DNA from 3 places in the Paenarthrobacter sp. NEAU-H11 genome. Region 3 is predicted to be linked to each of the others. Evidence: riboswitches for the same ligand, from Rfam matches in the RefSeq annotation. Region 3 holds a riboswitch; each other region holds the start of a gene.
The links. A riboswitch is a leader RNA that binds a small molecule or an ion and turns the genes downstream of it on or off. The one in region 3 is predicted to bind S-adenosylmethionine.
Positions count from the first base shown of each region.

Region 1: linked by a shared signal. The riboswitch ahead of ACQ3DC_RS20090 (bifunctional o-acetylhomoserine/o-acetylserine sulfhydrylase) and the one ahead of ACQ3DC_RS00910 (aminotransferase class V-fold PLP-dependent enzyme) in region 3 are both predicted to bind S-adenosylmethionine.
Region 2: linked by a shared signal. The riboswitch ahead of ACQ3DC_RS06155 (DUF1737 domain-containing protein) and the one ahead of ACQ3DC_RS00910 (aminotransferase class V-fold PLP-dependent enzyme) in region 3 are both predicted to bind S-adenosylmethionine.

Region 1 is NZ_JBNZGA010000023.1:23,881-34,197, reverse strand. Features, by position in the region: gene ACQ3DC_RS20120 (NAD(P)/FAD-dependent oxidoreductase) at 1-859, shown strand, start outside; gene hutI (imidazolonepropionase) at 871-2,082, shown strand; gene ACQ3DC_RS20110 (DeoR/GlpR family DNA-binding transcription regulator) at 2,180-2,968, shown strand; gene ACQ3DC_RS20105 (CPBP family intramembrane glutamic endopeptidase) at 3,080-3,859, shown strand; gene ACQ3DC_RS20100 (DUF222 domain-containing protein) at 3,910-5,406, opposite strand; gene ACQ3DC_RS20095 (VOC family protein) at 5,590-6,228, opposite strand; SAM riboswitch class IV at 6,394-6,509, shown strand; gene ACQ3DC_RS20090 (bifunctional o-acetylhomoserine/o-acetylserine sulfhydrylase) at 6,553-7,878, shown strand; SAM riboswitch class IV at 7,977-8,092, shown strand; gene metX (homoserine O-acetyltransferase MetX) at 8,105-9,220, shown strand; gene ACQ3DC_RS20080 (MFS transporter) at 9,401-10,317, shown strand, end outside.
Region 2 is NZ_JBNZGA010000003.1:292,349-302,665, forward strand. Features, by position in the region: gene ACQ3DC_RS06110 (low molecular weight protein-tyrosine-phosphatase) at 1-145, shown strand, start outside; gene ACQ3DC_RS06115 (GTP-binding protein) at 258-1,334, shown strand; gene ykgO (type B 50S ribosomal protein L36) at 1,331-1,453, shown strand; gene pabB (aminodeoxychorismate synthase component I) at 1,470-3,545, shown strand; gene cls (cardiolipin synthase) at 3,558-4,997, opposite strand; gene ACQ3DC_RS06135 (aminodeoxychorismate lyase) at 5,129-6,058, shown strand; gene ACQ3DC_RS06140 (pyridoxamine 5'-phosphate oxidase family protein) at 6,125-6,589, shown strand; gene ACQ3DC_RS06145 (TetR/AcrR family transcriptional regulator C-terminal domain-containing protein) at 6,617-7,327, opposite strand; gene ACQ3DC_RS06150 (hypothetical protein) at 7,593-7,847, shown strand; SAM riboswitch class IV at 8,132-8,246, shown strand; gene ACQ3DC_RS06155 (DUF1737 domain-containing protein) at 8,259-8,537, shown strand; gene ACQ3DC_RS06160 (rhodanese-like domain-containing protein) at 8,534-8,944, shown strand; gene ACQ3DC_RS06165 (O-succinylhomoserine sulfhydrylase) at 8,945-10,153, shown strand; gene ACQ3DC_RS06170 (DUF1905 domain-containing protein) at 10,186-10,317, opposite strand, start outside.
Region 3 is NZ_JBNZGA010000001.1:192,119-202,435, forward strand. Features, by position in the region: gene aroA (3-phosphoshikimate 1-carboxyvinyltransferase) at 1-1,322, shown strand, start outside; gene rsgA (ribosome small subunit-dependent GTPase A) at 1,306-2,421, shown strand; gene hisN (histidinol-phosphatase) at 2,470-3,282, shown strand; SAM riboswitch class IV at 3,442-3,555, shown strand; gene ACQ3DC_RS00910 (aminotransferase class V-fold PLP-dependent enzyme) at 3,591-5,033, shown strand; gene ACQ3DC_RS00915 (class I SAM-dependent methyltransferase) at 5,116-5,874, shown strand; gene ACQ3DC_RS00920 (metal-dependent transcriptional regulator) at 5,939-6,667, shown strand; gene ACQ3DC_RS00925 (fluoride efflux transporter FluC) at 6,664-7,089, shown strand; gene ACQ3DC_RS00930 (fluoride efflux transporter FluC) at 7,086-7,487, shown strand; gene ACQ3DC_RS00935 (hypothetical protein) at 7,555-7,923, shown strand; gene ACQ3DC_RS00940 (hypothetical protein) at 8,016-8,150, shown strand; gene ACQ3DC_RS00945 (S1C family serine protease) at 8,153-9,136, opposite strand; RNA gene ssrA (transfer-messenger RNA) at 9,344-9,712, opposite strand; gene smpB (SsrA-binding protein SmpB) at 9,801-10,274, opposite strand.

The DNA.
Region 1 (10,317 bases), on a different contig from region 3:
CATGCTGATCGGCTCCGAGGAAGCAGTGGCTTCTGAAGCGAGCGGACTCATGCGGTCCATCACCCCCGCTGAGGCTCTGGAGCTTTGCCCGGCACTGGTCCCCGGCACATTCCAGGCCGCCGGACTGGATGAAGGGTCCTTCGGCTGTGATGCGCCACGGCTCCTGGAGGACCACCGGCAGCGCGCTGCGGCGGCCGGAGCGGACATCATCACGGGCGCCAGGGTGCACACCGCCCAGCGCCTCGGCTCCGGCTGGCAGGTGGGGGCCGGGACGGAGGGCTTCCAGGCGGGCGTCCTGGTCAACGCCGCCGGCGCCTGGGCGGACGAACTCGCCGTCATCAGCGGCGTGGAGAAGCTGGGGCTGCAGCCGTACCGGCGCACCGCGGCGATTGCCGCGGTCGAACATCCCCTGCCTGAACGCTGCCCCATGGTGGCGGCAGCGGACAGCACGTTCTATTTCCGCCGGGACGGCGAAGACGTCCTCATCTCGCCGTCTGAATCGGAGCCGAGCGGACCGGAGGACGCCCGTCCCCGGGCGGGGGACATTGAGCGGCTGGTGGGCAGGCTGAACCAGGTGACAACCCTCGGAATCAAGGACATCCGCCGGGCGTGGACAGGATTGCGGACGGAAGCGGCCGACGGCGTCCCCGTGGCGGGGTTCGACGCCGAAGCGCCCGGCTTCTACTGGCTGGCCGGCCAGGGCGGCTACGGTTTCCAGACCTCTTCGGCCATGGCTGAGCTCGCGGCCGCCCAGATCCTGGCCGGCCAGGGCGGTGCGGCTGCCGCAGCCGGCACGGATGGTCCGGCATCCCGGACAGCGCAGGCACTGGCGGCCACCCGCTGGTCCGTCCGGCGCTGAAGAATGGCTGTATGAGTACGCTGATCACCAATATTGCCGAGCTGATGACGCAGGACCTGGAGCACCGGGTCCTGAAGGATGCAGCAGTGGTGGTCGAAGGCGAGCGGATCTCCTGGATCGGTGCCGCAGCCGATGCTCCGGCCGCGGACGACGCCGTTGATGCCGGCGGCCGGGCCCTGCTTCCCGGCTGGGTGGATTCCCATACCCATCTGCTGTTTGCCGGTGACCGGACGGCAGAGTTCGAGGCGCGGATGGCGGGGGAGTCCTACTCGGCCGGCGGGATTGCGGTGACCATGAAGGCCACCCGTGCCACCTCCGACTTCGACCTCACCCGCCTGGCGCTGGGCCGCGTGGCCGAGGCTGTCTCGCAGGGGACCACTTACCTTGAGACGAAGACCGGTTACGGCCTCGACGTCGAACACGAGGCCCGGAGTGCCCGCATCGCCTCCACTGTGGCGGACCAAGCCACGTACCTTGGGGCGCACCTGGTGCCTTCCGGGCAGGACCCGGAAGCCTACACGGACCTGGTCTGCGGCCCCATGCTCACCGCCGTCCGGCCCTACGTGCAGTGGGCCGATGTCTTCTGCGAGGAAGGGGCGTTCACGGCCGGGCAGTCCCGCCGGGTCCTGGAGGCCTGCCGTGACGCCGGGCTGGGGCTGCGGGTCCACGGAAACCAGCTCGGTGAAGGCCCGGGCGTGCAGCTCGCGGTTGAATTCGAAGCCGCCAGCGTGGACCACGTGAACTACCTCGCGGACAAGGATGTGGACGCACTGGCCGGAACCTGGGCCGGCTGGGATGCCGGCAGCGGAACGGGGCCGCGCGGAACCGTGGCAACATGCCTGCCTGCCTGCGACCTCTCCACGCGCCAGCCGCTTGCGCCCGCGCGGGTGCTGCTGGACAGGGGCATCCAGGTGGCGCTCGCCTCCAACTGCAATCCGGGCACGTCCTACACAAGCTCCATGGCATTCTGCGTCACCACCGCGGTGCTGCAGATGCGGCTGAGCGTCCATGAAGCCGTCCGTGCTGCGACGTACGGCGGCGCCCTGGCCCTCCATAGGGACAAAGGCAACGACGCCGACGGCGAGCGCGCGGTGGGCTCGATCGCCGTCGGACACCGTGCGGACCTGCACCTGCTGAATGCGCCCTCGGCCACCCACCTTGCCTACCGGCCGGGCATGCCCCTGACGTACGCTGTATGGCGGGCCGGCCGGCGGGAACGGTAGCTCACGGCCGCTTAAATGACGTTATTTGATCATTAGGGTTCTGTTATGATCAAGAAACGTCATCATAGCCGGTGGCGGGAGCTTTTGGAGGCCTTGCATGACCCGCACCGACCGTTTGACGGCAATCCTTGACCTCCTGGCCAAGTCCGGCCAGGTGGAGGTCGACGAGATCGTGAGTACCCTGAATGTCTCGCCTGCCACAGCGCGGCGGGACCTCGATAGTCTCGCTAAGCGCCGGCTGCTCACCAGGACCCGCGGCGGTGCCACCACGGGAGCCCTCGCCTATGACCTGCCGGGCCGGTACAACCGTGACGACCATGCCGAGGCCAAGGAACAGATTGCCCAGGCCGCGTCCGCGCTGATTGCACCCGGGGCCGTGATCGGCCTCTGCGGCGGCACCACCAGCACCGCCCTGGCGCAGATCCTGGCCACCCGCGAGGACCTCAACGCGCCGTCCAACCAGCCCACCCTGACGGTGGTGACCAACGCCATTAACATCGCCGGGCAGTTGGCGGTCCGGCCCAACATCAAGGTGATGGTCACCGGGGGAATCCTCAACCCGCGCTCCTACGAACTGGTGGGGCCGTACACGGACATCATCATGCAGAAGGTGGTGCTGGACATTGCCTTCATCGGCGTCAACGGCATCGATCCCGAAGTGGGGCCCACCAACACAGGGGAGGGCGAAGCCTCGGTCAACGCCCTGCTCGCCAGCAGGGCACGCGTCTCCTACGTGCTGGCTGACTCGTCCAAAGTGGGCGTGCGCGCCTTCGCAACCATGGACGGGTACAACTTCACCCGGCTGATCACCGATGCCGGAATTTCCGCCCGGGACAAGGCGGCATTCGAGGCCAACGGCACGGAAGTGATCGTCGCCGGCAGCTGAGGCACCGGGCCTGTGCGGCTTCCGGCCATGTGGCGCGGGCAGGACAGCGAGGGGTACAGGACACTGAGGCGTAATCAGCCCGGATCCAGAAACTGAAGGCAAGATGGGAACATGCTGGTTCCCTCCCGCCGCCGACTGCGGCTCGAAGTCTGGATTGTCCTGGGCCTGTCCTTGGGGCAGTCTGCCGTGTACTCGGTGGTGCAGCTGCTGGACAAGATGACCCGCGCGCCGCTGGCGGAAGGCACCTCCACACTCAACCGCTCCCAGAGCACGCGCGAATACTTTGACCTCACGTACCAGCTGTTGGACATACTCTTCGCCCTGGTACCCGTGATGCTGGTGATCTTCTTCCTCAGCGACCAGCGGCAGGCCGCATCCGGCGACGGCACCAGCCCTGGTTCGGCCTTCCAGAAGCTGGGTTTCAACTTCGCACGCCCGGGCGCGGACCTGCTCCAGGGCCTGGGGCTGGCGGCACTGATCGGCATCCCGTCCCTTGGCCTGTACGCCGCCGGCAGGGCGCTGGGAATCACTACGGCCATTATTCCCAGCGCGCTGGATGCGTACTGGTGGACGGTGCCGGTGCTGATACTGTCCGCGATGCGCCACGCCGTGGTGGAGGAAGTCATCGTGGTGGGGTACCTGTTGAACCGCTTTGGAAAGTTCGGCTGGAGCATCCCGCTGTCCATCCTGGCGAGCTCGCTGCTGCGCGGCAGTTACCACCTGTACCAGGGGTTCGGGCCCTTTATCGGGAACTTTGTCATGGGCGTCCTTTTCGCGTGGCTGTACACCCGGACGCGGCGGGTGATGCCCCTGGTGATCGCCCATGCCCTGCTGGATATCGTCGCTTTTGTAGGCTTCAGCCTCTTCGGCAAGGCCGTGGGGTTGGGCTAGGTGCCTGGGCACGCTAGATCCAGGACAAGCACGACGACGGCGGCACGCGGTCAGGCGGGCGGGGCGTGCAGGAACTGCTCGAGGGCTTCTTCGCCGGGGGAGAGCCCGGTGTAGGCGAAGTCCGTACAGCCTGCGATTGATCCTTCCAGGCGTTTCACTTCCGCAGCCCGATCTGGCCACTTGGGTGGTTCCCAGTCCTGGTGTTCGCTTGTGTAGTGGCGGCCGGTGGGTGAGGTCCAGCCGGGTGGTGCGGTTGTGGTGGCGGGGGTGGGTTTCCAGCTGCTGGTGTGGCGGAGTTTGTGGTGTTTCGGGCAGGGCTGGCCGAGGTTCGAGACTCCTGTGGTGCCGCCGTTGTGCCAGGCGAGGAGGTGGTCTGCTTCGTTGTCGAGGGAGTGGTTGCTGCAGCCGGGGAAGGGGCATTTGCCGTCCCTTAGCCTGAGCCAGTTCCGCATGGCTTTGGTGACCCGGTAGCTGGTGCGGCCGATTTCCAGGGGCGCCCCGTCCCGCGGATCGACCAGGACGCGGTGGAACGAATCCGCCCCGGTCGCGACGAGGTCCCGGGCCATGGAGGGCGGGATGGGGCCGTACCCGTCCAGCATGGCCGGTTCCCCGGTGAGGCCCAGCAGGGCGAACACGGGCACGGTGACCAGCACCTCGGCCCGGACTGGCGCTTGGCTTGGACCGGTTCCCTCGCCGCCGTCGCCAGCACCGGCTGCACCGGTAACGCCGGTAGTGTTGCCACTGTTGAGGAGCCCTTCGGCGAAACTATCCGCCCGGAGCTGGGTGAGGGTGCGGTGCTCGTTCGGCCCCTGCATGGTCCGGGAGAGGGCGGTGAGCTTGTTCCAGAGGGCCGTGGCCTGGTGGGCGGGCAGGTAGGCGGAGAGCCAGGCCATCCCGTCCTGGTCGGGCCGGTATTCGACCCGCCGGTCCGAAACCCCTTGGGCGTGGCGTTGTTCGATGGAGTCGGCGTGGTGGCGTTCGCGCCAGGTGCGCGCCTTGGCCCGGAACCTGTACGCGGGGATCTCCCCGATCGGGGCGGCGGTGGCGGGTTTTGGTGTGTCCGGGTCCAGGAAGTGGGCTTCCAGGGCGGCGGCGCCGGCGGGGTCAAGGGTGGCGGCCTCGTCCACCATGACGGTGGCGTGCTGCCAGGAGATGGTTCCGTTGTGCAGGGCTGCGAGGGTCCGGGGCAGGGAGGTGGTCAGGGCGTGGGAGCGGGCCAGCAGGGCTCCGGCTGCCCGGTCACCGATGGCCATGACACAGCTGATCTCGGCGGCGATAGCCCTTTCGAGCGCCTGCACGGGCGGGTCCGGCGGGGCGGCGGCCCGGGCGGTTTCGGCGTATGTCCCTGCTGTTTTGGCCACCAGCCCCGCCACCCTGGCCTGGACCCCGGCGGCCCCGGCAAGGATGTCCAGGCACCCGTCGGCCAGCCCGGCCAGCGGGTCAGCAGCGGAAAAAGGTTCAGAACCGCACCCGTCCGCCTCGGCAATGAGCACGGCAAGAGCGGCATTCATGTCCGCAAACGCCTTCGCCACCGCCGCTTTTCCCATACCAACATCATCGCGGGAGGGTACGACATTATTGGGGGCCGGGTTTGGAGAGTCTGCTTCGGAAATGGATTCGGCCGCCATCGGCAGGTGACGCCGTTGTCACCTGCTGATGGCGGCCGAAGACGAGGAGGGCACGGGGCCCACACCGTGCCGGGCTTGCCGGCACGGTAACCAAGGTAAGGGTCAGATGGTGACGGCCCCGTTGCCGGTCTCGAAAGTTACCGAGAGGATTCCGGGGGTTCCGTGCGGAGCCACCCACTCCACAGCGACGTCCTCCAGCGGCTTCTCGACGGGTTCGCCCAGCCACTCCGTAACCCGGGCTGCGGAACCGGCAATGGTGAGGCAGCTCATCTTGACGTTGCTCTCGTAGGCGTTGGACGGGTGCAGGGACGGATCCCCCTCCCACTTGAGCATGTAGGGAACCTGGGGGTCGGCAATCAGGCCCAGGATGCCAATCTGCTTCCAGACCAATTCGCGGCCATCAGGGAACTTGCGGTTTCCGTTGACGGCGGAGCGGCCCAGCCGCTCCTCAAAGGGAGCCAGGTCGTCCACCTCGACGCACCAGCCCATCCAGCCGCCGCCCGCGGCAGACCGTGCACGCACAGCCTGCCCGAAAGGGGCCTTGTCGGAAGCGGGGTGGTCCAGGACCTCCACCACCTCGACGTATTTGTGCCCCGCGAGCGGGATGATCATATTCCGGGTTCCGAACCGCGGGTGCACCCCGCCCTTCACTGCCTCAACGCCGAGGGCAGAGGAAATACGTTCGGTGGTGGCAGCCAGGCCATCGTGTTCACAGGCGTAAGAGACGTGATCCATGCGCATGCCAACATCTTGGCACTTTGTGATCGGCCTCTCAGCTAAGGGTACCCTTACCAGGATTTTCCATCCGGGACCCCTGATTTCAACCTATTCCCGGGCGGAGATCAGGGGGACTATGTTCGTCACAATCCTGTCCCGCGCCGGTTTCATGTTCCTACACTGGGCTCAGGTCATGAGTGCCAGCGCCAAGCCCCGGCTCGCTGGCCGGCAACCCTCCATCCGCGGTGGGGTGCCCCGGATGAGGACCTGGCTGTCCGGCAACGGCCGGATGGCAAGCGCGGCCCGCGGTGCCTACAGCATGCCGGGCCCATGTCAGAGGAGCCTTAGTTGTCCAACGGATGGTCTTTTGAAACCCGCCAGATCCACGCAGGACAGGAGCCGGACAGTGCCACCGGCGCCCGTGCACTCCCTATCTACCAGACCACGTCCTTCGTATTCCCCAGCGCGGAAAGCGCCGCCAACCGTTTTGCCCTCGCTGAACTGGCGCCGATCTACACCCGCATCGGCAATCCCACCCAGGATGCCGTGGAACAGCGGATCGCCAGCCTTGAGGGCGGATTGGGAGCACTCCTGCTGAGTTCAGGACAGGCAGCAGAGACTTTCGCTGTCCTCAATATCGCCGAGGCGGGGGACCATATCGTTGCCAGCCCCAGCCTGTACGGCGGGACTTACAACCTGTTCGCACACACCTTGAAGAAGTTCGGCATTTCCGTGACCTTCGTGGCGGACCCGGACAACCTGGACCAGTGGCGTGACGCGGTCCAGCCAAACACCAAGCTCTTCTTCGCCGAAGTGGTGTCCAACCCCCGCCAGGACGTCCTGGACATCGAGGGCGTGTCAGGCATCGCCCATGATGCCGGCGTGCCCCTGATCGTGGACAACACCCTGTCCACCCCGTACCTGATCCGGCCGCTGGAATGGGGAGCGGACATCGTTGTCCATTCCGCAACCAAGTACCTGGGCGGCCACGGATCCGCGATTGCCGGGGTGATCGTGGACTCCGGAAAGTTCGACTTCGGCAAGGACCCAGCGAGGTTCCCGGGCTTCAACACCCCGGATCCCACCTACAACGGGCTGGTGTACGCCCGGGACCTCGGCAAGGACGGTGCCCTGGGCGCCAACCTGTCCTACATCCTCAAGGCCCGCGTCCAGCTGCTCCGGGACCTGGGCTCCGCCGTCTCCCCGTTCAACGCGTTCCTGATCGCCCAGGGCCTGGAAACGTTGAGCCTGCGGGTGGAACGCCATGTTGCCAACGCCACGGAAGTGGCGCGCTGGCTGCAAGGAAGGGACGACGTCGAATCCGTCGCCTACGCGGGGCTGCCCTCAAGTCCGTGGTACGAGCGGGGCCGCAAGTACGGGCCCAAGGGCACGGGCGCGATTGTCTCCTTCAACCTGGCTGGCGGGGCCGAGGCCGGCAAGCGCTTCGTTGACGCGCTGGAGCTGCACTCCCACGTGGCAAACATCGGCGACGTCCGATCCCTTGTCATCCACCCGGCGTCGACCACCCACAGCCAGCTTTCCCCGGAGCAGCAGGCCGTCGCCGGCGTGACCCCCGGCCTGGTCCGGTTGTCGGTGGGAATCGAACACATCGATGACATCCTGGCGGACCTCGAAGCGGGCTTTCGGGCAGCAAAGGACGCGACCGGGGCCTAGCCGGACACACATAGAACCCGAGACGGCGGCACGCCGGGGAAGTCACAACCAGTCACACTCTTGGCAGCAGGGCGGGGCTGTTTCGTACACTCGTACCAGGTCATGAGTGCCAGTGACAGCCCCGGCTTGCTGGCCGGCAACCCTCCTTCCGCGGTGGGGTGCCCCGGGTGAAGACCTGGCCTGCCGGTCATTCGACGGCGGGCAAGCGCGTAGAAGAGGTCTTGCCATGACGGTTACCGTCACCCGAACCACCGTCCCCGAGCACGGAATTGTCCGCTATGCCTCCATTGGGGGGCTGGAACTTGAAGCCGGGGGATACCTCCCGGACGTCACTCTGGCCTACGAAACCTGGGGCACGCTCAACGCCGATGCCAGCAATGCCATCCTGATCGAGCACGCCCTGACCGGCAGCACCCACGTGACCCGCGGCGACACGGACGAAGAAGGCTGGTGGGAACAGCTGGCCGGTCCCGGCGCTCCCGTGGACACGGACAAGTTCTTCGTGGTGTCCGTCAACATCGTGGGCGGCTGCTACGGCTCCACGGGGCCGTCGTCGGCCGCCCCGGATGGAACCCCTTGGGGCTCCCGCTTCCCCCTGGTTACCCTGCGTGACAGTACGGTGGCGGAGGCCCGGCTGGCTGACCAGCTGGGCATCAACAGCTGGTTCGCGGTCCTGGGCGGATCCATGGGCGGCGCCCGCGCCCTTGAGTGGGCCGTGACCTACCCCGAGAGGGTGCAGCGCTGCGCCGTCATCTCGGTGGGCGCCGCGAGCACGGCAGAACAGATCGCCTTCGCGCAGGCCCAGACCCTGGCCATCCGGCAGGACCCCCACTTCAACGGCGGCGACTACTACGGCGGGCCCTGCCCCGAAGCCGGGCTGGCACTTGCCCGGCGCATCGCCCACATCACCTACCGGTCCGCCGCTGAACTGGAGGGCCGCTTCGGCCGGGAACCCCAGGCGCCGGAGTCGCCCCTGAAGGGCGAGGCGCTGGCCGCCCGCGGCCGTTACCAGGTGGAAAGCTACCTGGATCACCAGGGCAGCAAGCTCGTGAAGCGCTTCGACGCAAACAGCTATATCGCCCTCACCGAGGCGCTGATGAGCCATGACATCTGCCGGGACCGGGGGACCCTGACCGAGACCCTGGCGAGATCCACCGCCAGGTTCTTCGTGGCCGCCGTGGATTCGGACCGGCTGTATTTCCCGTCCCAGTCCCGCGAACTTGCCGCGGCCCTGCCGGGAGAAGTGGACGTGCATGTCATTGAGGCGCCGATCGGCCATGACGGCTTCCTGACGGAAATAGGCCAGCTGGGCCATCAGCTTCGGGTGCACCTCTCGGCCTAAGGCCGCCCTCGCAGGCACACTTTTGTGCATTTATGCAGATAGCCTCTGCATGATTCGCCGTTGAGCTTGGCGTTCAGGCGGACCATACTCGTTGGGACCCGGCGGTTCGTGGCCAAAATCACACGTCTCCGCCACAGACTGTCCCAGTGGTGTCGAAGAAGACGCCGAAGGAGTTCATCAATGAGTACGGAAAAGTCCGCCGCGCGGCGGCCAGAGGAAACCGACGTCAAGGCCACAGGCCTGAAGAAAGTCGTCACGGCCTCCATGGCCGGCACCGTGGTTGAGTGGTACGAGTTCTTTCTCTACGCCTCCGCCGCCACGCTGGTGTTCGGCAAGATGTTCTTCCCCAACTCCGGAACCGAGCTTGACGGCATCATCGCAGCCTTCGTCACCTACGCCGTCGGCTTCGTTGCCCGACCCATCGGCGGCATCGTCTTCGGCCACTTCGGCGACAAATTCGGCCGCAAGCAGTTGCTGCAGCTGAGCATCATCCTGGTGGGTGTTGCCACCTTCCTCATGGGCTGCCTGCCGACGTTTGCGCAGATCGGCTACTGGGCACCGGCGCTGCTGGTGTTCCTGCGCTTCGTCCAGGGCTTCGCGGTGGGCGGCGAATGGGGCGGCGCCGTGCTCCTCGTCGCCGAGCACAGCCCGAACAAGTCCCGCGGTTTCTGGTCAAGCTGGCCGCAGTCCGCTGTCCCCATGGGCAACCTGCTCGCCACCGCCGTGCTGTTCACCCTGTCCTCCACCCTCTCCCAGGAAGCCTTCCTCGGCTGGGGCTGGCGCGTAGCCTTCTGGCTCTCCGCAGTGATCGTGATCATCGGCTACTACATCCGCACCAAGGTCCAGGACGCTCCGATCTTCCTCGAGGCCCGCAAGGAAGTCACGGTCGAGAACAAGGGCTACGGTGTTGCCGAAGTCTTCCGTCGGTACCCGCGCGGCGTCTTCACCGCCATGGGCCTGCGCTTCGCGGAGAACATCCTCTACTACCTTGTGGTCACGTTCTCCATCACCTACCTGAAGGTGGTTGTGCAGACGGACACCTCCCGTATCCTGCTCCTCCTCCTGGTGGCGCACTTCATCCACTTCTGCTCAGTCCC
Region 2 (10,317 bases), on a different contig from region 3:
CGACCAGGGAATCGAAGACCCCTGGTACGGCGGCCACGCCGATTTCGACACCGTCTGGCATCAGGTACACGCCGCACTTCCCGGACTGCTGGATTACATCAAAGTGGCCGCGGTCCGGAACGCCGAGCTCCAGCGCCAGGCTTAGGCAAGCAGCAGAACGGGACAGCCAGGCGGAGCCAAGGCACGACGGCGGCAGGCGGCCGTCAAGGCTGGCCTTCCATTTGTAGTTGAGAACGATTCTCAACTACATTGATGGCATGAACCTCACCGTCATCAGTTCCCTTGATGCACTCTGCCGGCAGCAGGCGTGCGAAGACCTTGCGGCAGCCCATCCGGGCAGCCTGGTGGTCCTTCATGACCTCATGGAGGACGGACTCGTGGTCCGGCGAATATTCAGTGGCCGGATCCTCCTGGAACGCGAGGAGACAATGCTGGAACACGGTTGCCTCAGCTGCGCCGTCCGGCTGGACCTTGTCCCGAGCATCGACCGGCTGCTCGAAAACACGAAGGGGGCCATCATCATTGGCCTGCCGCCTGCCGTCCCTGCATCAGCCGCGGTGTCCGCACTGCGGCGCGGCCTCACCCGCGCAGCACCCGTGGGTACGGTAATCCTCGCGTGTTCTCCGGATGCCCTGGAGGACCACATCTGGGATTCCCACACCTTGTTTGAATCCGGCTTCACTCCCGCACCGGAAGACGAGCGGACGCCGGGCGAATTCCTGGTGGGCGAACTCGCCTTCGCGGACACCGTGCTGCTCACCGAGCCGGACATTGTGCCGCCCGACCCGCCGGGCCGCGAGCGCGGGCTGCACCTGCTCCGTGAACTCGCTCCGCACGCGGAGGTGGCCCGTGATGCGGCAGCAGTCAGGCAGGGACTGCACCGCTACGCCGACGCGGTGGCCAGGACAGCACCCGGAAACGCCCAACCGCCCGGTCCCCCGGCCCGCAGCATGGAGTCGCCGTTTGCCACAGTGTTCCACCGCATCGAGCGGCCGCTGCACCCCGGACGGTTCCGGGACGCACTGGCAACCCTGGCAGAAGGATGCTGCCTCCTGCGCGGCCAGCTGTGGATAGCGTCCGCACCGGCCTGCCGGATAGCGATCCAGGGCATCGGCCCCCGCGTGTGGCTGGAGAACCTCGGCGCCTGGCCGGAGGGCCACGCCGCACCCGGGGCGGGAAGCCAGCCGGCCGGCCACGGCGCCCCGGCCGCCTCCGTCATAGCAGCGACGGGCGAGGACCTTGATGCCGCGGAACTCGGGAACCTGCTGATGTCCTGCCAGCTCACCGATGAAGAACTGGCATTGCACCACCACCAAACAAGGAGCACAGCATGAAGGTACGGAATTCACTCCGCGCACTGAAAAAGATCCCCGGCGCGCAGGTTGTCCGGCGGCGCGGGAGGACCTTCGTCATCAACAGGAAGAACCCCCGGATGAAAGCGCGGCAGGGATGACGGTACGCTCTAATTCATGAGCCCAGCCCCCGTCATCATTGCCATCGACGGGCGCTCGGGCGCTGGAAAGACCACCCTCGCCGTTGAACTGGCGGCGCGGCTGCGGGCCCACCACAGGGTGTCGCTGTTCCACCTCGAGGACATTTATCCCGGCTGGAACGGCCTTATGGTCGGCATTGACCGCTACGTCGCCACGGTTCTGGAGCCCCTGAGCCGTGGCGACGCCGCCACCTGGACCAGCTGGGACTGGCAGAACCATTACGACGGCGACTCCCGGGTCACGCTGCCGGCCGAGATTGTCATCGTTGAGGGAGTGGGCGCCGCCGCGGCCGCGGCCCGGCGCCTGCTCAGCGCCGTCATCTGGGCGGACTCACCGGAGGAGGTCCGCCGCACCCGGGCGCTGGACCGCGACGGCGGCACCTACGAACCCTACTGGGACCAGTGGGCTGCGCAGGAGGAGGAATGGCTGCGCACCGACGACGTGCCGCAGCACGCCGACGTCCGGGTACTGAACCGCGCCGACGGATCCGCCCCGGCGGACGTCCTGCAGCTCCTGCCGTATCTCCCCGCCCTGGCCCCGGCGCTGTCCCCCGAGCTTTCGGCGCGCCGTGGCCTCAGCATCCGCACCGAACAGCTGGACACCAGGCCGGATCCAGCAGCGCTGTTCAATTCCCTCTACGGCACCTCGGCCAACGCCGTCTGGCTCGACTCATCGAATGCGAGCCAGGCCGGTGACCAGGCAGGGTCCGAGGCCGCCGGGCGGAGCCGCTTCAGCATCATGGCGGACGACGCCGGCACACACGGCCAGTCCATGACGCACCGTTCCGGACAAAGCGAGCTAAGGGCAGGCTGCGCCACCGCCACGGTGGCGCGCCCCTTCTTCCGCTGGCTGGACACCGTCTGGGGCAACCCGGCAGTCAGCACCCCCGAAGGCTACCCCGGTGAGTTCACCCTTGGCTGGCTGGGATGCCTGGGCTACGAACTCAAGCGGGAAACCGGCGGATCCGATCATTCCGCGCCCACGCCTGATGCTTCGCTGATCTTCGCAGGCAGGGCGGTTGTCCTGGACCATGCGGAAGGCACGGCCTGGCTCCTGGCTCTCGACGCCCCGGATGCCGACGAGTGGCTGGAAGGCGCGCGCGCCGCGGTCGAGGCAGCGTCCGGCCCCGCCGCGCCGGCGGCCGTGGCAGCCCGGGCCGGCGGCAGCAACGGCGTCGTACTTCCGGAAGCGCCCACATTCCAAAGCCGTGATACCGCCAAGCAGTACCGGGAGAAGATCGCTGCCGCCCAGCACGAAATCGCCGAGGGAAACACCTACGAGGTCTGCCTGACCACCACTCTGTCAGCGAAAGTTCCGGCGGCCACGCTGGACCCGTGGCAGGCATACCTGGCCCTGCGCCGGAGGAATCCGGCCCCGTTCGCCAGCTACCTGGCGTTCGGCGGACTCACGGTGGCCAGCACCTCGCCCGAGCGGTTCCTGAAGATCGCCTCCGACGGCGGCATGCGCGCCGAGCCCATCAAGGGCACCCGCCGCCGGGCTGCCGACCCGCACGAGGACGCGCAGCTTCGCGCGGACCTGGCGGCGTCGCTGAAGGACCGCGCCGAGAACATCATGATCGTGGACCTGCTGCGTAACGACCTGAGCCATTTCGCGGTCCCGGGCTCCGTCACGGTCAGCAGGCTCTGCGCCATCGAGAGCTACGCCACGGTGCACCAGATGGTGAGCACGATCGATGCGCAGCTGCAGCGGGGATCCTCCCGGGCCGAAGCCGTGGCCGCCTGCTTCCCGGCGGGCTCGATGACCGGCGCCCCCAAGATCAGCACCATGGCCATCCTGGACCGGCTCGAAGGTGGCGGGCGCGGGCTCTACTCCGGCGCCATCGGCTACTTCTCGCTGAACGGCGCCACGGACCTCGCCGTCGCCATCCGGACCCTGGTGATCGACGCCGCCGGCGACGGAACGGCGGAACTGACGCTCGGCGTCGGGGGCGCCATCACCGCCGACTCGGTCCCGGAGGACGAATACGAGGAAATCCGCACCAAGGCGTTCGGCGTCCTCTCCACCCTGGGAGCGGACTTCCCGGACGCCTGACCCCCGGAGTTTTTACTGGACGGTGGCGGTCAGCCTCGCCACGTTGTCCACGTAGCGGGCCGCCAGGGGCCGGTTGATCCAGTCCGCCAGTTTCAGCTCGTGGGAGATGTCCCGGTAGGTGTCCTCCACCGCACGCATCTTGGTGACGATGTCCTCGCCCAGCAGCATCACGGACACCTCAAGGTTCAGGGAGAAGGAACGCATGTCCATGTTGCTGGAGCCCAGCACCGCCACCTCGTCGTCGATGGTGAAGTGCTTGGCGTGGAGCACGAACGGGGCCTTGTACAAGTAGATCCGGACGCCGGCCTCCAGCAGGGCCTCGTAATAGGACCGCTGGGCGTGGTGGACCAGGAACTGGTCGCCCTTCTCGGAGACGAACAGCTCCACGTCCACACCGCGCTGGGCAGCGGTGGTGATGGCGTAGAGCAGGGAATCATCCGGGACGAAGTACGGGCTGCAGATCGAGATCCGGTGCTGGGCGGAGTAGATGAGCGTGTTGAAAAGCCGCAGGTTGTTCTCGGTGATGAACCCCGGGCCGCTCGGCACCACCTGCGCCGTCACGTTCCCGGGGTGCGGGTTGGACGGGAGCTGCAGCTGGTGCTCCAGGGATTCGTCGGTTTCGCTGAGCCAGTCGGTGGCAAAGACGACATTCAGTGTGGTCACAATGGGCCCGTGCAGGCGCGCCATGAGCTCCACCCATTCGCGGCCCGCCTTGCGGTGCCGGGGGTTGTTGTAGGAGGGCTCGATCAGGTTCTGCGAGCCGGTGAAGGCAACCTCGCCGTCGATCACCATGATTTTGCGGTGATTCCGCAGGTCAGGCCTGCGCCACTGGCCGTGGATGGGCAGGAGCGGAAGCATGCGCTTCCACTGGATCTTGCCCGCGCGGAGCCGCTTCAGGAGCTTCCGGTAGCCCTGGACCCGCAGGGTCCCGATGTGGTCGAACAGCACGCGGACTTCGACGCCGCGCTCGGCTGCCTCCTCCAGCGCGGTGAGGAGGTCGTCGGTGATGTGGTCCGTGCTCATGATGTAGAACTCGGCGTTGATAAACTCTTTCGCCTTGCGCACGGCCTCCGTCATCTGCAGGATCGAGTCCGGATAGCCGGGAATCAGGTCAACGGAGTTGCCGTCCACCATGGGCAGGGACCCGAGCCGACGGTTCAGTTCCGCGGCGGACTTCACCCACTCCGGTCCGGGGTAGTCGCTTTCGACGTCGGAAAGCGAGGAGATCCCGGCCCGCACGCGTTCGTTGACCCGCTGCTGCTGCGCCCGCCGGCGGCTGGACAGCTTGAAGTTGCCGAACAGCAGGAACAGCAGGATGCCCACGAACGGCACAAAGAAAATGCCCAGCAGCCACGCCATCGCCGTGGTGGGACGCCTGTTGCCCGGAATGATGCCCACAGCCAGCACCCTGATCAGGAGGTCGGCGACGCCCAGCAGCACCACCACCCACATTGGCGCGGTGCCGGCAAGCGAGAATGGCCACAACACGAAATAAACCCCCGGAGGATGGGCTCCCGGCGGACCGTTTCCAGCCAGGGCACTCTGCCCAGCTTATCCGTGCGGCGCCGCACTAAGCTGGAGCCATGACCTCTCCAGCTTCCGTGGTTCTCGTTTTCCTCGACCCCGCGTTCCCGGACGGCCGGCTCGCCGATGCCTCCAAGCCCCAGCTCCTGGTCACGGACCAGGGCGCCACCCGCGGGGACGGGATCTTCGAAACCATGCTGGCTGTAGGCGGCAACGTGCGGAAGGTCCAGGCCCACCTTGACCGCCTGGCCCGCTCCGCGGACGCCCTTGACCTGGTTATCCCGCCGGAGGACGAGTGGCGCAGGGCCATCGGGACTGCACTGAGCGAGTACCGGTCCGAGTATCCGCCTGCCTCCGCCGCCGAGGACGAACTCGTGGTCAAACTGGTGGTGACCCGCGGTGTGGAGGGCGCCACCGCGCCCACCGCCTGGGTCCAGGTGTCCCCCACGGGGGCGTTGGCGCGCCGCCAGCGGGAGACGGGAATCGACGTCATCCTCCTTGACCGGGGCTACGACAGCGACGCCGCCGAGCGCGCCCCCTGGCTGCTGCTCGGCGCGAAGACGCTGTCCTACGCCGTCAACATGGCCGCTTTGCGCCATGCCCATAAACAGGGCGCGGACGACGTCATCTTCATCTCCTCCGACGGCCGGGTACTGGAAGGGCCCACCTCCACCGTGCTGCTGGCCCACGCAGGAACGTCCGACGACGGCACGTCCGTCAAGCGCCTCATCACGCCCCAGCTGGACAGCGGCATCCTGCCGGGCACGTCGCAGGGCGCGCTGTTCACCGCGGCGAAGGCTGCGGGCTGGGAACTGGGCTACGGCCCGCTTGAGCCGCAGGACCTGCTGGATGCCGACGCGGTGTGGCTGATCTCCAGCGTCCGTTTGCTGGCGCCGGTCAACCGGATCGACGGCAAGGAAATCGGCACGCCCTCCGTCCAGAAGGAGCTGACCGCCGAACTGAACGAGTTGTTCGCGGGCATCCAGTAAACGGTCCTGTGATTCCGGCCTTTGCACTCTAGGTTCGGCGGGGGCAGTGGCCGTAAGGTGTGGTTCATGGACTCGCAGACGCAGCCGAATGACAACCTGACCTTTGACGAATGCTGGGAACTCCTGGCCAATGACACTGTCGGCCGCCTTGCACTGGTGGTTGACGGCCACCCCGAGATCTTTCCAATCAACTACGTGGTGCACCGCCGCAGCATCGCGTTCCGTACGGCCGGCGTCACCAAGCTGTGGAGTGCCCTGACAGAGAGGCCTGCCGCCTTGGAGATCGACGGCTACGATCCCCATACCGAAGAGGCCTGGAGCGTGGTGCTGCGCGGCGATACGGCGATCATCGAGGACCAGGCGGACAAGGACGCCGTGGACAGCCTGGGGCTGGAGCCATGGCAGCCGGGAGAAAAGGCAAACTACATCCGGCTGACAGCCCGTGCTTTGACCGGCCGCCGTTTCAAGGTGAACCGGCCGGACGTCTGGGCCACGCGGCAGCAGGACAAGCGGCGGGCCTCTTTCGAATAACCCGGCCGGAATGCCTGTCCGGCCAGGCTAGCCGGTTGGCCCTGCGTCCTGAAGGGACAGTTGGGCTTCAAGGCCGGAGAGCAGGATGCTGAGCCCCTGGTCAAGTTCCGTGGATCCTTCGTAGTCCGCCAGGGCGGGGGCCAGCGCACGCAGCCGCGGGAACTCCTTGGCAGGCAACCGGTGCAGTCCCAGCCGCAGCAGCACTTCGTTTTCCTCCGGGTCCACAACGAATTCCTGCAGCTCGTTCAGGATGTGGCCGTAGAGGAAGCCGTAGTAGGCGCGGTAGACGTGGAGGGCGTCCGACGGGCTGAACCCTGCCCCAATCAGCAGGGACAGGATCTGCTCGAGGGGACGCAGCGTGCCCAGCGGCCGCAGCCCCAGCGGGGTGGAGAGCGGCCTGGTCACGAGCAGCGGCACCACATTGGGGTGCTGGAGCGCAAGGCTCCGAAGGTCGTGTGCGATGCGGCGCAGCTGGGCTTTCCAATCGGGATCGTCGGGGTGGATGGTGAGTTCGTTAAGCACCAGTTCGGTGACGCCGTCCAGCAGCGCGGCGCGGTTCTCCGCATAGCGGTAGAGGCTCATCGGATCCCGGCCCAGTTCCTGGCCAAGGCGGCGCATGGTCAGCGCCTCCAAGCCTTCCGCGTCAACAACTTCGAGCGCCTTGGTCAGCACCAGCTCCCTGCTCAGCTTTTGCTTTTGGGCCGGCCCGGTGGGGGACTGGACTTTCGGGGAAGCCATGATTTCCGTCCTGGAAGGCGGCAAGCCCTTTACCCGGGTAGGTAATCCATTCGCTTGCCGAATCCGTTGTCTACGAGTAAAGTCTACATTGTAGATGCGGCAGTGACACCGCCCTGTAGCCCTTGATTTCAACTAGTAGCCCCCGGTTTCAACTAGTTCTTGATTTCCGCGGGCTTCATCAACACTCCATGCCCCGTGCACGGCATTGAGGTTCGCTGCTGTAGCCGAACGGCGGCACCACCGCACTTAGCGAAGGGAAGCCGTCATGGCGCATTCGCAGTTCGATCTCTTTCTAAAAGAAGCCACCTACATTGACCAGGCCTCGGACGCCACCCTCGACCGTGACCGCCTTTACGGCCTGTACACCAGCTGGTGCTTCATCAACCAGCAGAAGCCCGGCCTGGAGTCCAATTTCTGGATAGCCATGAATTGCCGCATCAGGCACGGCCGCAAGGGGCTGCGCATGAAAGGCCCCGCCGCTGCCGACTACATCCTGGCAAGCTACCCGGGCCTCGTCTAAGCAACGGCATCAAAACGAATACGGCGTGGACCACGTGCCTGGGGCACAGGGTCCACGCCGTTCCTTCTTAAGCGCGCTTAGGCGCGCTCCCTGCTGCTGCATCAGCCTGATCCTGCCGCTCCCCCGGGCCCCACCCCCGGACACCCAAGGAGGAGCCGCCGTCGTACTTTAGGTGAAGGTGCCGGACGGCACTTGGCTCCACTGCGGCGCCCTGCGTACTTCAGTTACGCAACATGACGACGACGGCGGTGCGGCCGCGGGCGGCAAGTGTTACGTTTTTGGGGAGTAATGAGTACCGGCGCCAAGCCCTGACTGGCCGGTCGGCAACCCTCCTTTCGCGGCGGGGTGCCTCAGGTGAACACTCGGCATATCGACCCATTCGAGCTGCAAGCGTGAGAGAAGGAGATCGTCGTGTCTGACGCACCTGCCCCTGAAGAGAAACTGTCGTACCGCCTCATCAGCGGGCCGGATGACCGCGCCTTTTGCGAGCGGATCTCCGCCGCGCTGGCGGAAGGCTATGTCCTCCATGGCAGCCCGGCGGCAACCTTCAACGGCAGCAGTGTGATCGTGGCGCAGGCGGTAGTCCTGCCGGCAGCCATCGCTTCCGCGGACGCTGCCGTGGCAGATGCCGTTGACGACCTCGAGTCCGCCGGTGATGACCTTGACTTCGGCGGCGAGGGCCACGCATGAGCTACGCCGGAGACCTGACCCCGCAGGAGGCCTGGGAAAAGCTCGAGCAGGGCGCCATCCTGGTGGATGTGCGCACGGAGGGCGAATGGGCCCACATCGGCATTCCCGACACCAAGGCCACCGAGAACGATCCGCTGTTCATCCAGTGGACCTTCCCGGGCGGAATCCCCAACCCCGACTTCATCACCGACCTTAGCCAACAGGCGCCCGAGGACAAGTCAACCGAACTGGTGTTCCTGTGCCGTTCCGGCCAGCGTTCCATCGCGGCCGCTATCGCCGCCACGCAGGCCGGCTTCACCTCCTACAACGTCCTGGAAGGCTTTGAGGGTGAACCGGACCGTTATGGAGAACGTACCGTCAACGGCTGGAAGAACCGCGGCCTGCCGACCAACCTGGGAAAGAACTAAGTGACCTTCAACGAAGACGCCGCCGGCTGGAGCCCCGACACCCAGGCCGTCCGCGGCGGGCTGGACCGCACCAACTTCCAGGAGACCAGCGAAGCTGTCTTCCTGAACTCCGGTTTCGTGTACGAATCCGCCGCCGCTGCGGAGCGGGCCTTTACGGGCGAGGACGAACGCTTTGTCTACTCGCGCTACGGCAACCCGTCCGTGGCCACGTTCCAGGAACGGCTCCGCCTGCTTGAGGGGACCGAGGCGTGCTTCGCGACGGCGTCCGGCATGTCCGCGGTTTTCACCGCCCTGGGTGCGCTGCTGGCGGCCGGGGACCGGGTGGTTGCCGCCCGCTCACTCTTCGGCTCGTGCTTTGTGATCCTGAACGAAATCCTGCCGCGCTGGGGCGTGGAGACCGTCTTCGTGGACGGCCCTGACCTGGAGCAGTGGCGTGAAGCGCTCTCCGAGCCCACCACCGCCGTCTTCTTCGAATCGCCGTCCAATCCCATGCAGGAGATCGTGGACATTGCTGCGGTGAGCGACCTGGCGCACGCTGCCGGGGCGACCGTTGTCGTCGACAACGTTTTTGCCACCCCCCTGCTGCAGCGGTGCGGGCAGTTCGGCGCCGACGTGATTGTCTACTCGGGCACCAAGCACATCGACGGCCAGGGCCGGGTGCTTGGTGGCGCCATCCTGGGTACCAAGGAGTTCATTGACGGGCCGGTGAAGCAGCTGATGCGCCACACCGGACCAGCACTGTCCGCGTTCAACGCCTGGGTCCTGACCAAGGGCCTCGAGACCATGGCGCTGCGCGTCAACCACTCCTCGGCGTCAGCCCTGCGCCTCGCGGAATGGCTGGAGGAACAGCCTGCCGTCAGCTGGGTGAAGTACCCGCTCCTGAAATCGCACCCGCAGTACGAGCTGGCCGTAAAGCAGATGAGCGCCGGCGGCACTGTCCTCACCTTGGAACTCGCCCCCTCCGGCGGCCGCTCGGGCAAGGACGCGGCGTTTGCGCTGCTGGACGGCCTGCGGATCATCGACATCTCCAACAACCTTGGCGATGCCAAGTCGCTCATCACCCACCCGGCCACCACCACGCACCGCGCGATGGGACCCGAGGGCCGGGCCGCCATTGGGCTGAGCGACGGCGTGGTGCGGCTTTCGGTGGGGCTGGAGGACGTGGACGACCTGATTGGCGACCTGGAGCAGGCACTTAAGCAGATCTAGCGCGCCGGCCGCGGCACCCCGGGGCCATGGCCTCAAGGATTCTGCAGGGAAAGGCGAACGGCCACTTCGTCGCCGTCGCTAATCTCGGCCTTGGCCCTGATGTCCTTCTTGACGGGCAAGAGGTATGTGCCGGTCCCGGTATCCGCGAAGAGCGAGGTTTGCCA
Region 3 (10,317 bases):
CGTCCCGGCCCGTCAATGCCACCGTCACGGTACCCGGTTCCAAGTCGCTGACCAACAGGTACCTGGTCCTTGCAGCCCTGGCTGACGGACCGTCGCGCCTGCGCGCACCGCTGCACTCCAGGGACTCCGCGCTGATGATCGAAGCACTTCGCCAGCTGGGGGCCACCATTACGGAGGTGCCCGGGGACGGAGCCTTCGGACCCGACCTGGAAGTTGTTCCGCTGAACCCGGACGCCGCCCCGTCCCTGGCCAGGATTGACTGCGGCCTCGCCGGCACGGTCATGCGGTTCGTCCCGCCCCTCGCGGCACTGCGCAGGGGCGCCGGCGAATTCGACGGCGACCCCCACGCCCGCAAGCGGCCGATGGGAACCATCATCGAAGCACTCAAGTCGCTGGGAGTGGCCGTTTCCTCCACGGAGGGCGGCACGCCGTCGTCATTGCCGTTTGTGGTGGATGGCACGGGTGAGGTCCGCGGCGGCCACCTGGTAATCGACGCCAGCGCCTCCTCCCAGTTCGTTTCGGCGCTGCTCCTGGTGGGGGCACGGTTCACCGAGGGGCTGCACCTGGAACACGTGGGCAAACCCGTGCCCAGCCTCGACCACATCAACATGACCGTGGCCGTCCTGCGTGGGGCCGGTGTTGCCGTGGACGACTCCGTTCCCAACCACTGGGTTGTCAGCCCGGGACCCATCCGGGCGTTTGACCAGCGGATCGAGCAGGACCTGTCCAACGCCGGGCCGTTCCTCGCAGCGGCCCTGGCCTCGCGGGGCACCGTGCGGATCCCCGGCTGGCCCGAGGAAACGCAGCAGGTGGGTGACCTCTGGCGCAGCATCCTCGCCCGGATGGGCGCGGACGTCACCCTGCACGACGGCGTCCTGACAGTCACGGGCGGACCGGCCATCAAGGGCGCGGACTTCGCCGACACCAGCGAGCTGGCCCCCACCGTAGCCGCCCTGTGTGCACTGGCGGACGGGCCGTCGCGGCTGAGCGGCATTGCCCACCTGCGGGGACACGAAACGGACCGGCTTGCCGCGCTGGTGGCCGAAATCAACCGGCTCGGCGGTGACGCTGAGGAAACCAGCGATGGCCTGGTGATCCGTCCTGCCAGGCTGCACGCCGGTGTCGTCCACAGTTACGCGGACCACCGCATGGCTACCGCCGGAGCCATCCTCGGCCTGGCCGTGGAGGGCGTCGAGGTGGAGGACATCGCCACCACCGCCAAGACCATGCCGGACTTCCCCCGGTTGTGGGCGGACATGCTTGCGCAGGACGGCACCCCCGAGGCGGGGGCGGAAGGTTCCAGCGGTGGCGCGGAGCACTGACTCCTGGGACGAATCCGACGTCCGGATTCGGCCCAGCAAAAAGGGCTCCAGGCCCCGCACAAAGGACAGGCCCAGCCACGACGACGCCGTCACCGGCCGGATCATCACGGTTGACCGGGGCCGTTACAGGGCTGTGGTGGGTGAGGACTCGGGCAACGAGCGTGTGGTTATTGCCGCCAGGGCAAGGGAACTGCGAAGGAACCCGGTGGTGGCGGGGGATTTCGTTTCACTCGTGGGTGACGTCTCCGGCGAGCCGGACACTTTGGCGCGGCTGGTGAAAATCCAGGACCGCAAAACGCTCCTGCGGCGCAGCGCCGATGACACTGATCCCGTGGAACGCGCCGTGGTGGCCAATGCGGACCAACTGGTCATTGTGGTGGCCGCTGCCAACCCCGAGCCACGGACTGGCTTCATCGACCGCGCCCTGGTGGCCGCCTACGACGCCGGTATCGAGCCGATCCTGCTGGTCACCAAGGCGGACATCAAGGATCCTGCGGAGCTGCTGGCCAACTACACCCACCTGGACTTCCCCGTGATCATCAGCCGGACGGCGGATGCGCAGGCCTCGGGCGTGGATGCCCGCTCCGACGACGGGCTCTCCGCCCGCCTGGACAGGGCCGCCGTCGCGGAGCTCCGGACCCACCTCGGCGGGAAAGTGACCGTGATGCTGGGGCATTCCGGCGTGGGCAAGTCAACCATGGTGAATGCGCTGACCGGGGCCGAACGGGCCACCGGAGGGGTGAACGCGGTGACCGGCCGGGGCAGGCACACGTCGTCGTCCGCCCTCGCCCTGCGCCTCGCTGACGCGCCGTCCGGCAGCTGGATCATCGACACCCCCGGCATCCGCTCCTTCGGCCTGGCCCACGTGGACCCGGACCGGATCCTGCGCTCCTTCCCGGACCTCTCCCCCGGCACGGATGACTGCGAGCGCGGCTGCAAGCACACAGCCACCGCCGTGGACTGTGGGCTGGACGCGTGGGTAGCGGGAGGCCATGCCGGACCCACCGGTTCAGCAAGGCTGGCCTCCCTGCGGCGGCTCCTGGGGACGGACCCCCGAATGGAAGCCCAGGAGGCCAAGGAGCTGGGCAGCGTTAACTGACGGGGCCCGGTTCCCGGCAGAACGGCGCGCAGACGGTAGTTTGGAACCATGATCCAACCCGCTTCGAGCTACAACGATGACCTGCGCCTGGCCCACGTCCTGGCCGACTCAGTGGACGACCAGACAATGAGCCGCTTCAAGGCGCTGGACCTCCACATCGAGACCAAGCCGGACCTGACGCCCGTCACCGATGCCGACAAGGCGGCCGAGGAGGCCATCCGCGGCCAGCTCTCCCGTTCCCGTCCGCGCGATGCCGTACTCGGCGAGGAGTTTGGCAGCACCGGCCATGGTGCGCGGCGGTGGATCATCGATCCCATCGACGGCACCAAGAATTTCGTCCGCGGCGTTCCGGTGTGGGCCACCCTGATCGCCCTCGTGGACGAAGGCGAGCCGGTGGTGGGCGTGGTGAGCGCCCCTGCACTGGGCAAGCGCTGGTGGGCGGCCAAGGGCATGGGCGCCTATATGGGACGTTCCCTGGCAGCCGCAACCCGCCTCCGCGTGTCCAACGTGTCCAAACTGTCCGACGCTTCCCTGTCTTATTCGAGCCTTGGCGGCTGGAAGGAGCGCGGTAACCTCAACGAATTCCTGGGCCTCACGGAGGACGTGTGGCGTACCAGGGCATTCGGGGACTTCTGGTCGTACTGCATGGTGGCGGAAGGCTCGGTGGATATCGCCTGCGAGCCCGAGCTCAACCTCTACGACATGGCCGCCCTGGTGCCCATCGTGGTTGAAGCGGGCGGCCGGTTCACATCGCTGGAAGGTGAGGACGGCCCGTTCGGCGGCAACGCACTGGCCACGAATTCCATCCTTCACTCGGAGGTGCTGCGCCGGTTGAACCCGGACCTGGACGACCTCCTCTGACCCTCCTCTTCCGAATAATCAACGGCGGGCACCTCCGAAAGGAGGCGCCCGCCGTCGTTATCTTCGGCAAAAGCGGACCTTTTCAACTGCGCGTAACAATGGCCTTAACATTCCAGCCGGCTTTTAGCCTGCGCGGGCTATGTCCTACGCTCTTAACCAGGTCACGAGTGCCAGCGCTAAACCCCGGTTTGCTGGCCGGCAACCCTCCATTCGCGGTGGGGTGCCCCGGGTGACGACCAGGCCGGTCCGGAACGGATGCGGCAAGCGCGGATTCCCCCAGCGGAGTCCTGTTCCAAAGTGAGGTCTCTGTGACAACAGCCACCGTCTCCCCCAACGCCGCAATCCAGCCTGACGCCGCAGCACAGCCCGGACAGGACGCCCTCTTCGACCAGCGCCACGCCGCAGCCGGCCGTCCCCTGGCGGCAGTCACGGGCGCCGAAATCCAGGCTCCCCTGATCCATGGCGGGCACGTCCGGTACGCGAACCTGGACTATGGCGCGTCCGCGCCGGCGCTTTCCGTGGTGTCCGCCTACCTCAATGAAATCCTGCCGTTCTACGCGAGCGTGCACCGCGGAGCCGGCTACGCCTCCCAGATCAGCACCTCGGTCTACGAGAATGCCCGTGCCATCGTCCGGGAGTTCGTGGGCGGCCGCCCGGACGATTCCGTGATCTTCACCCGGAACACCACCGACTCCCTCAACCTGCTGGCCGGCTGCCTGCCCGTCACGAACGGCCGGGCTGACGGCGACGTCCTGTACCTCGACATTGAGCACCACGCCAACCTGCTGCCATGGCAGGGTGTCCCCCACCGCAGCATCGTGGCGGACGACACCATCGCAGGAACCATTGAGGCCGTGCGTGCCGAACTGCAGCACGGCGGGGTAAGCCTGCTCGCCGTCACCGGCGCGTCGAACGTCACGGGCGAGATCCTTCCCGTCCGTGCCCTCGCCGCACTCGCCCACGAGCACGGCGCACGGATCGTGGTGGACGCGGCCCAGCTGGCGCCGCACCGCCGCATCGACATCACCGCTGACGACGTCGACTACATCGCCTTCTCGGGGCACAAGCTTTACGCGCCTTTTGGCGCCGGTGTGCTGGTGGGCCGGCCGGACTGGCTCGACGCCGGAACACCGCACCTTGCCGGCGGCGGCGCCGTCAAGGAGGCAAGGCTCGACGGCGTCAGCTGGGCAACGGGCCCGGCCCGCCACGAGGGCGGATCACCGAACGTGCTGGGAGCGGCCACCCTGGCCCGCGCAACGCAGGTCATCGCGGGGCTGGACCAGGACCGCTGGCACGCGCACGAATCGGCCATCCGCTCCTACCTGGTGGAGGGCCTGCAGGGAATCGACGGCGTGACCGTCCACCAGATCTTTCAGGACACCAACCCGGATACGGACACCATCGGCGTGGTCAACTTCTCGGTCGAAGGCTACGACGCCGGACTGGTGGCGGCGTACCTGTCGGCAGAGCATGGCGTGGGCCTGCGTGACGGCCGCTTCTGCGCCCACCCGCTGCTGAAGCGGCTGGGGCTGCCGTCCGGATCCCTCCGTGCCAGCTTCGGCGTGGGATCCCGGCTTGACGATGCCGAGCGTCTGCTGGCAGGCATCCGGGACCTGCGGACCAAGGGGCTCGGCTGGGACTACGTGGTGGACGCGGGCCGCTGGGTTCCCGCCAACGACAAGCGCACCTACCCCCACTGGGCGCCCAACACCCCGGGAACGGCCGGCGCCGCCCCCTGCATCGACGACTGACCTGCGGCGTGCGCTCAGCCACGCCCGGGCGGGTACGGTAAATTCGGAAGGTAGCAACGAGACCCAACGAAGGAGGCCACGCGTGGCACGGGGTGGCCCCAGGCTGGATCACGGCCGGCGGCGGGAGCTGGGCCAGAGCTTCCAGGATGGCGGTAGGCACTATCAGCAGGTGCGGCCCGGGTATCCCGCTGAGACAGCACAGTGGCTGGTACCTCCGGGCGCCCGGTACGCGCTCGACGTTGGTGCCGGCACGGGCAAGTTCACTGAACTGCTGCTGCGGCTGGGGCTGTCCGTCACGGCGGTGGACCCCTCAGCCGACATGCTCGGACAGCTGGCGGAACATTATCCCGGCGCCGCGGCTGTCCTGGGCACCGCGGAGGCCACCGGCCTGCCTGACTCAGCGTTCGACGTCGTCACCGTGGCGCAGGCCTGGCACTGGTGCGATGCGCTGCGGGCAAGCACGGAACTGGCCCGCGTCCTCCGCCCCGGGGGAACGCTTGGCCTGGTGTGGAACCAGCTGGACACGTCCGTCCCCTGGGTCCACCGGCTCTCGAGGATCATGCATGCCGGGGACGTCTACAAACCCGGTTTCCGGCCGCTGGTGGGGCCTGAGTTCGAGGGCTTGCAGGACCACCTGACGCACTGGCAGGACTCCGTCACCACCACCGACCTGATGGAGCTGACAAAGTCGCGCAGCTACTACCTCCGTGCGGGTGAGGCCACCCGGGCGAAGGTACTGGCGAACCTCGACTGGTACCTGCATGAGCACCTCGGACATGCGCCGGACGAAGACCTGGAGTTGCCATACCTCACCCTGGCCTGGCGGGCGGTGAGGGCATGAGTGCCCTCCACCGCCGGCCCCGCCAGTCCCCGCATGGCGGCGGCGAGCCGGTAGGCTTGATCCCGTGAAGACCAGCGCGCCCTCCTCCTCCATCGAGGACTACGTCAAGGTCATCTACTCATTCACCGAATGGCAGGACAAGCCCATCACGTCCTCCCAGCTGGCGCAGCGCCTTGGCGTGGCCAATTCCTCCGTATCGGAAATGGTCCGCAAGCTGAAGGACCAGGGCCTGGTGGACCACAAACCGTACAGTGCCATCAGGCTCACGGACGCCGGTCTCCGGCTTGCCCTTTCCATGGTGCGGCGCCACCGGCTGATCGAGACGTACCTCGTCCAGCAGCTGGGGTACAGCTGGGACGAGGTGCACGACGAAGCCGAACTGCTGGAGCATGCCGTCTCGGACACCTTCATAGAACGGATGGCAGCCAAGCTGGGCAACCCGCAGCGGGATCCGCACGGCGATCCGATCCCCACCGCCGATGGCAAAGTGTTCATGCCCCGCGCGCACCTCATGGGTGAACTTGATGAGGGCCATACCGGCCGGATTACCCGGATCAGCGACGACAACCCGGAACTGCTCCGCTACCTGGCCGCCGAGGAGATAGACCTCGACGCCGAAGTTGAGGTGGTGGGCCGCCGGCCCTTCGGCGGCGCCCTGGTGGTGCGGATCAGCAATTCGGGCCGCGAACGGAACTACGACCTCGCTGACGAGGTTACGTCGGCGCTGTGGGTGCACAGCGACCACCCCCACCCCGGCTGCCTCCTCGGGGACGCTGACTTGCCCAGGGTGTGAGCCGGCTGAAGACTTCCGGCGTAGGGCTGCGCGCCTGGCTTGCGGTGGCGGCCGGCGCCCTGATCGGCACCGAGCTGCGCTACGGCCTGGCTGTTGCGTTTCCTGAACTGCCCGGCGCCTTTCCCTGGACCACCCTGGGCATCAACGTGGCCGGCAGCTTTGTCCTGGCCGCCCTCACCACCATGTGGATGGCCCGGCCGCAGACTGCCTTCTGGCTGCGGGCCGGGCTGGGGCCTGGCCTGCTGGGCTCCTTCACAACATTCTCGGCCGTGGTCTTTTCCGTGGACCAACTGGCCCGGGCCGGGCAGCATGGTGTGTGGTCCGCCTACCTCGCACTGTCGCTGCTCCTTGGACTTGCGGCCGCCGGCGTGGGGTGGCGGGCCGGGAAATTGGTTGGCCGGCGCCCCGGGGTCCGCCGGTGATCGCGGCGGTCATGGTAGGAATATTCGGCGTGGCAGGCGCCCTTCTCCGCTTCGGCGTGGACAGCTGGTTTGCGCATCACAGCTCCATCCGCAGTACACGCGCCACAGGCAGCGCAGAGAGGCTGCACTGGCCCTGGGCCACGCTGCTGGTGAACGTGGCAGGCAGCTTCGTCATCGGAGCAGCGCACGGCTCCACTGCGGCGCTGGGGCTTGGCGCCGAGTGGCAGGCCGGCCTGGCCACGGGCCTGGCCGGAGGGCTGACCACCTTCAGTTCGTGGACCACCGCAACGGTGCGGCTGCTCAGCGAAGAACGATTCGGCGCTGCCGCAGTGAATCTTGCGGCCAACCTGGTCCTGGGTTTTGGCGCGGCAGCTGCCGGGATCGCCCTGGTGTCCTAGCGTTTGCTGCCTTGTCAGCTGTGGTGACGGCGCGCTGATTTGGCGGGCTCCCGTATCGTGGATGGTGATGATTAGCAGACGCGACGCGGCCATTGCCCTTGATGTACCCATGGAGATGGCACAGCGCCATGGCCTTCCGAAGTGGATGACCGAGGCCGAGCTGGGTGAAATCCTGGACAACCCGCCGCCTTGGCTGGTCCAGTCCCGCGCAAACCGCACCGGCAAACGCCCTGTGTGGGTCCATCTGGAATGCGCAGTCTGCGGTTACGAGGAAGCCGCCCGCCCCAAGAAATGGTGGCCGGACTTCACCTACGTGGTGTGCGGGCACCACGATCCCGAAGAGGTGCCCCGCACGCGTGAGGGGTACGTCCGCAGCGAGTTCGACGGCGTCGGGACACGTTTTGTGGGCATCGCCGACGTACCTGTTCCCGACTGATTTCGTGTCGATCCAGGCCATTACATTCGGGGCTGAATAGGCGTAACTTACGAAGTGGGACGCAGCCCGTCCCCTGCTGTAAGGAGCACGCCATGCCGGACAAAACACCCCACCAGAACCTGGCAAAGAAGCCGGTCAAGACCATCAAGGAAAAACGCGCCGAGAAGAAGGCGAAGAACCCTGAGGGCGCCCAGGACCCGGTGGCGCACTTGAAGAAGCGCCGGTAGCTCTACTGGCCGTTTGCCTGCATCTCATCGGGTACGGCAACGAGGTCCTCATCCCTGCCGTGCCTCAGCACCCTGATCTGCAGCGGCTTGCCGATTGCATCGGCGAACAGCAGTTTCTGCAGGCTTTCAGCGTTACTGACGGCACGGCTTCCGGCTGTAAGGATGATGTCGCCGGCCTGTAGTCCCGCGCGTTCTGCAGGCGATCCGGCCAGCACCTCCACCACCCTGAGCCCCTCCCGCTGGCCCGTCCTGATCACCGCACTGGCGTTTAGCCGAATGGGGGTGCTGACCACTCCGAGGTAGGCCCGCCTGACCCGGCCATCTTTCAGCAGGGCTGCGATGATCCGCCGTGTCGTCGTGTTGATGGGCACGGCGAGGCCAAGCCCGGCGCCGGCCACTGCGGTGTTGATGCCCACGATCCTGCCGTGCGCGTCTGCCAGGGCGCCGCCGGAACTGCCTGGGTTGAGGGCCGCGTCGGTCTGGATGACGTCCTCGATCACCCGCCGGTTGCCGCCCGCCCAGACCGGGATGGAACGGCCCAGGCCGCTGACCACCCCGGCCGTGACCGATCCTGCCAGCCCGAGCGGATTCCCGACCGCAATGACCAGCTGGCCCACCCGCAGAGTCTCAGCGTCGCCGAACCGGGCAGGGGCCACCCTCGGTGCCTTGCCGCGGACCACGGCGAGATCCGACAAAGGATCCACGCCAACCAGTTCGAGATCGGTCCGGCTGCCGTCGGCAAACGCGGCATGGCCCTTAGTGGTGCCCGCCACCACGTGCGAATTCGTCAGGAGATAGCCGTCCTCGGTAAAAAGGACTGCAGAACCTGCTCCCACGCGGAACCGGCCGGTCCGGCGGGTGCTGGTCATTTCTATGGCCGCAACGTGCGGCGTAACCGTCTCAGCCACCCGCATGACCGTCTCCGAATATGAGTCCAGCGGGCCGTCGTCGAACTCTTCCGGGCTGGGCTTGCGCGTCTGGTTCATGGGGCACCTCCTGGCTGCTCCGGCTGCCTCCGGCCCAGCCCGGGCCGCGACGCCGGATCTTATAGAGGACAACCCATGGACGGCGGCTGCTAGTCCCGGACCGGCTACGCCGTCGGTGAACAGCCGTTTCTTGAGGCCGTGCGCTTAAACACTGAAAGACCCGGACGAGGGGTCCGGGTCTTTCAGTGTGCCTTGCGGCTTTTCAAAATGTGGAGATGGGGGGAATTGAACCCCCGTCCGATGTCGTGTTGTCAGGGCTTCTCCGGGCGCAGTTTGCGTCGGATTTTCTCGGCCCCAGCCATGCTGCAAACAGCTGGCTGATCCGGGCCCAGTCATCTAAGAGTCCCGCTCACCCCGATGACGGGGGTAAGCAGCAGTGGCTATCTAAATGACGCCAGGTTCCGGGGCAATAGCAACCTCGGGCTGACGGACTGTCTTACTGCTTAGGCAGCAAGAGCGAAGTCAGTGCGCTTAGAATTGGCACTTATTGGTTTGCAGACAGCGTTTACGAGATAATTCTGCATCCTCGGCCCGCTTCACCTGTCGCGACTAACATCGTCGAAACCGATCATCCCCGTATTTTGTTATCAAACCGGCGGGCTTCCCCTCCGGACTACTTATAGTAACGCATGTTCCCGGGGATTCATTCCCGGCCGCCGGACCACTAGCGGCGGCGGTTGCGTTCCCGCATCTCACGCTGCGCCTCACGGTTGTCCTGCTGCTCGCGGAGGGTCTGGCGCTTGTCGTATTCACGCTTACCGCGGGCCACGCCGATCTCCACCTTGGCCTTGCCGTCAACGAAGTACAGCTGCAGCGGCACGATGGTGTAGCCCGATTCCCGCACCTTGTGGGAAATCTTGATGAGCTCCTCACGGTGCAGCAGCAGCTTGCGGCGGCGGCGGGCGGCGTGGTTGGTCCAGCTCCCCTGGTTGTACTCGGGGATGTGGATGGCTTCCATCCACAGCTCGTCGTTGTAGAAGGTGCAGAACCCGTCCACCATGGACGCGTGGCCCTCCCGCAGCGACTTTACTTCGGTGCCCATGAGCGCGATTCCAGCCTCGTAGGTGTCCAGCACGTGGTAGTCATGCCGGGCCTTACGGTTGGTGGCCACCACTTTACGGCCACTTTCTTTAGGCAAGGGAAAGCTCCTCAGTTCGAGAATCGGATGTCCTCCGGCCCGG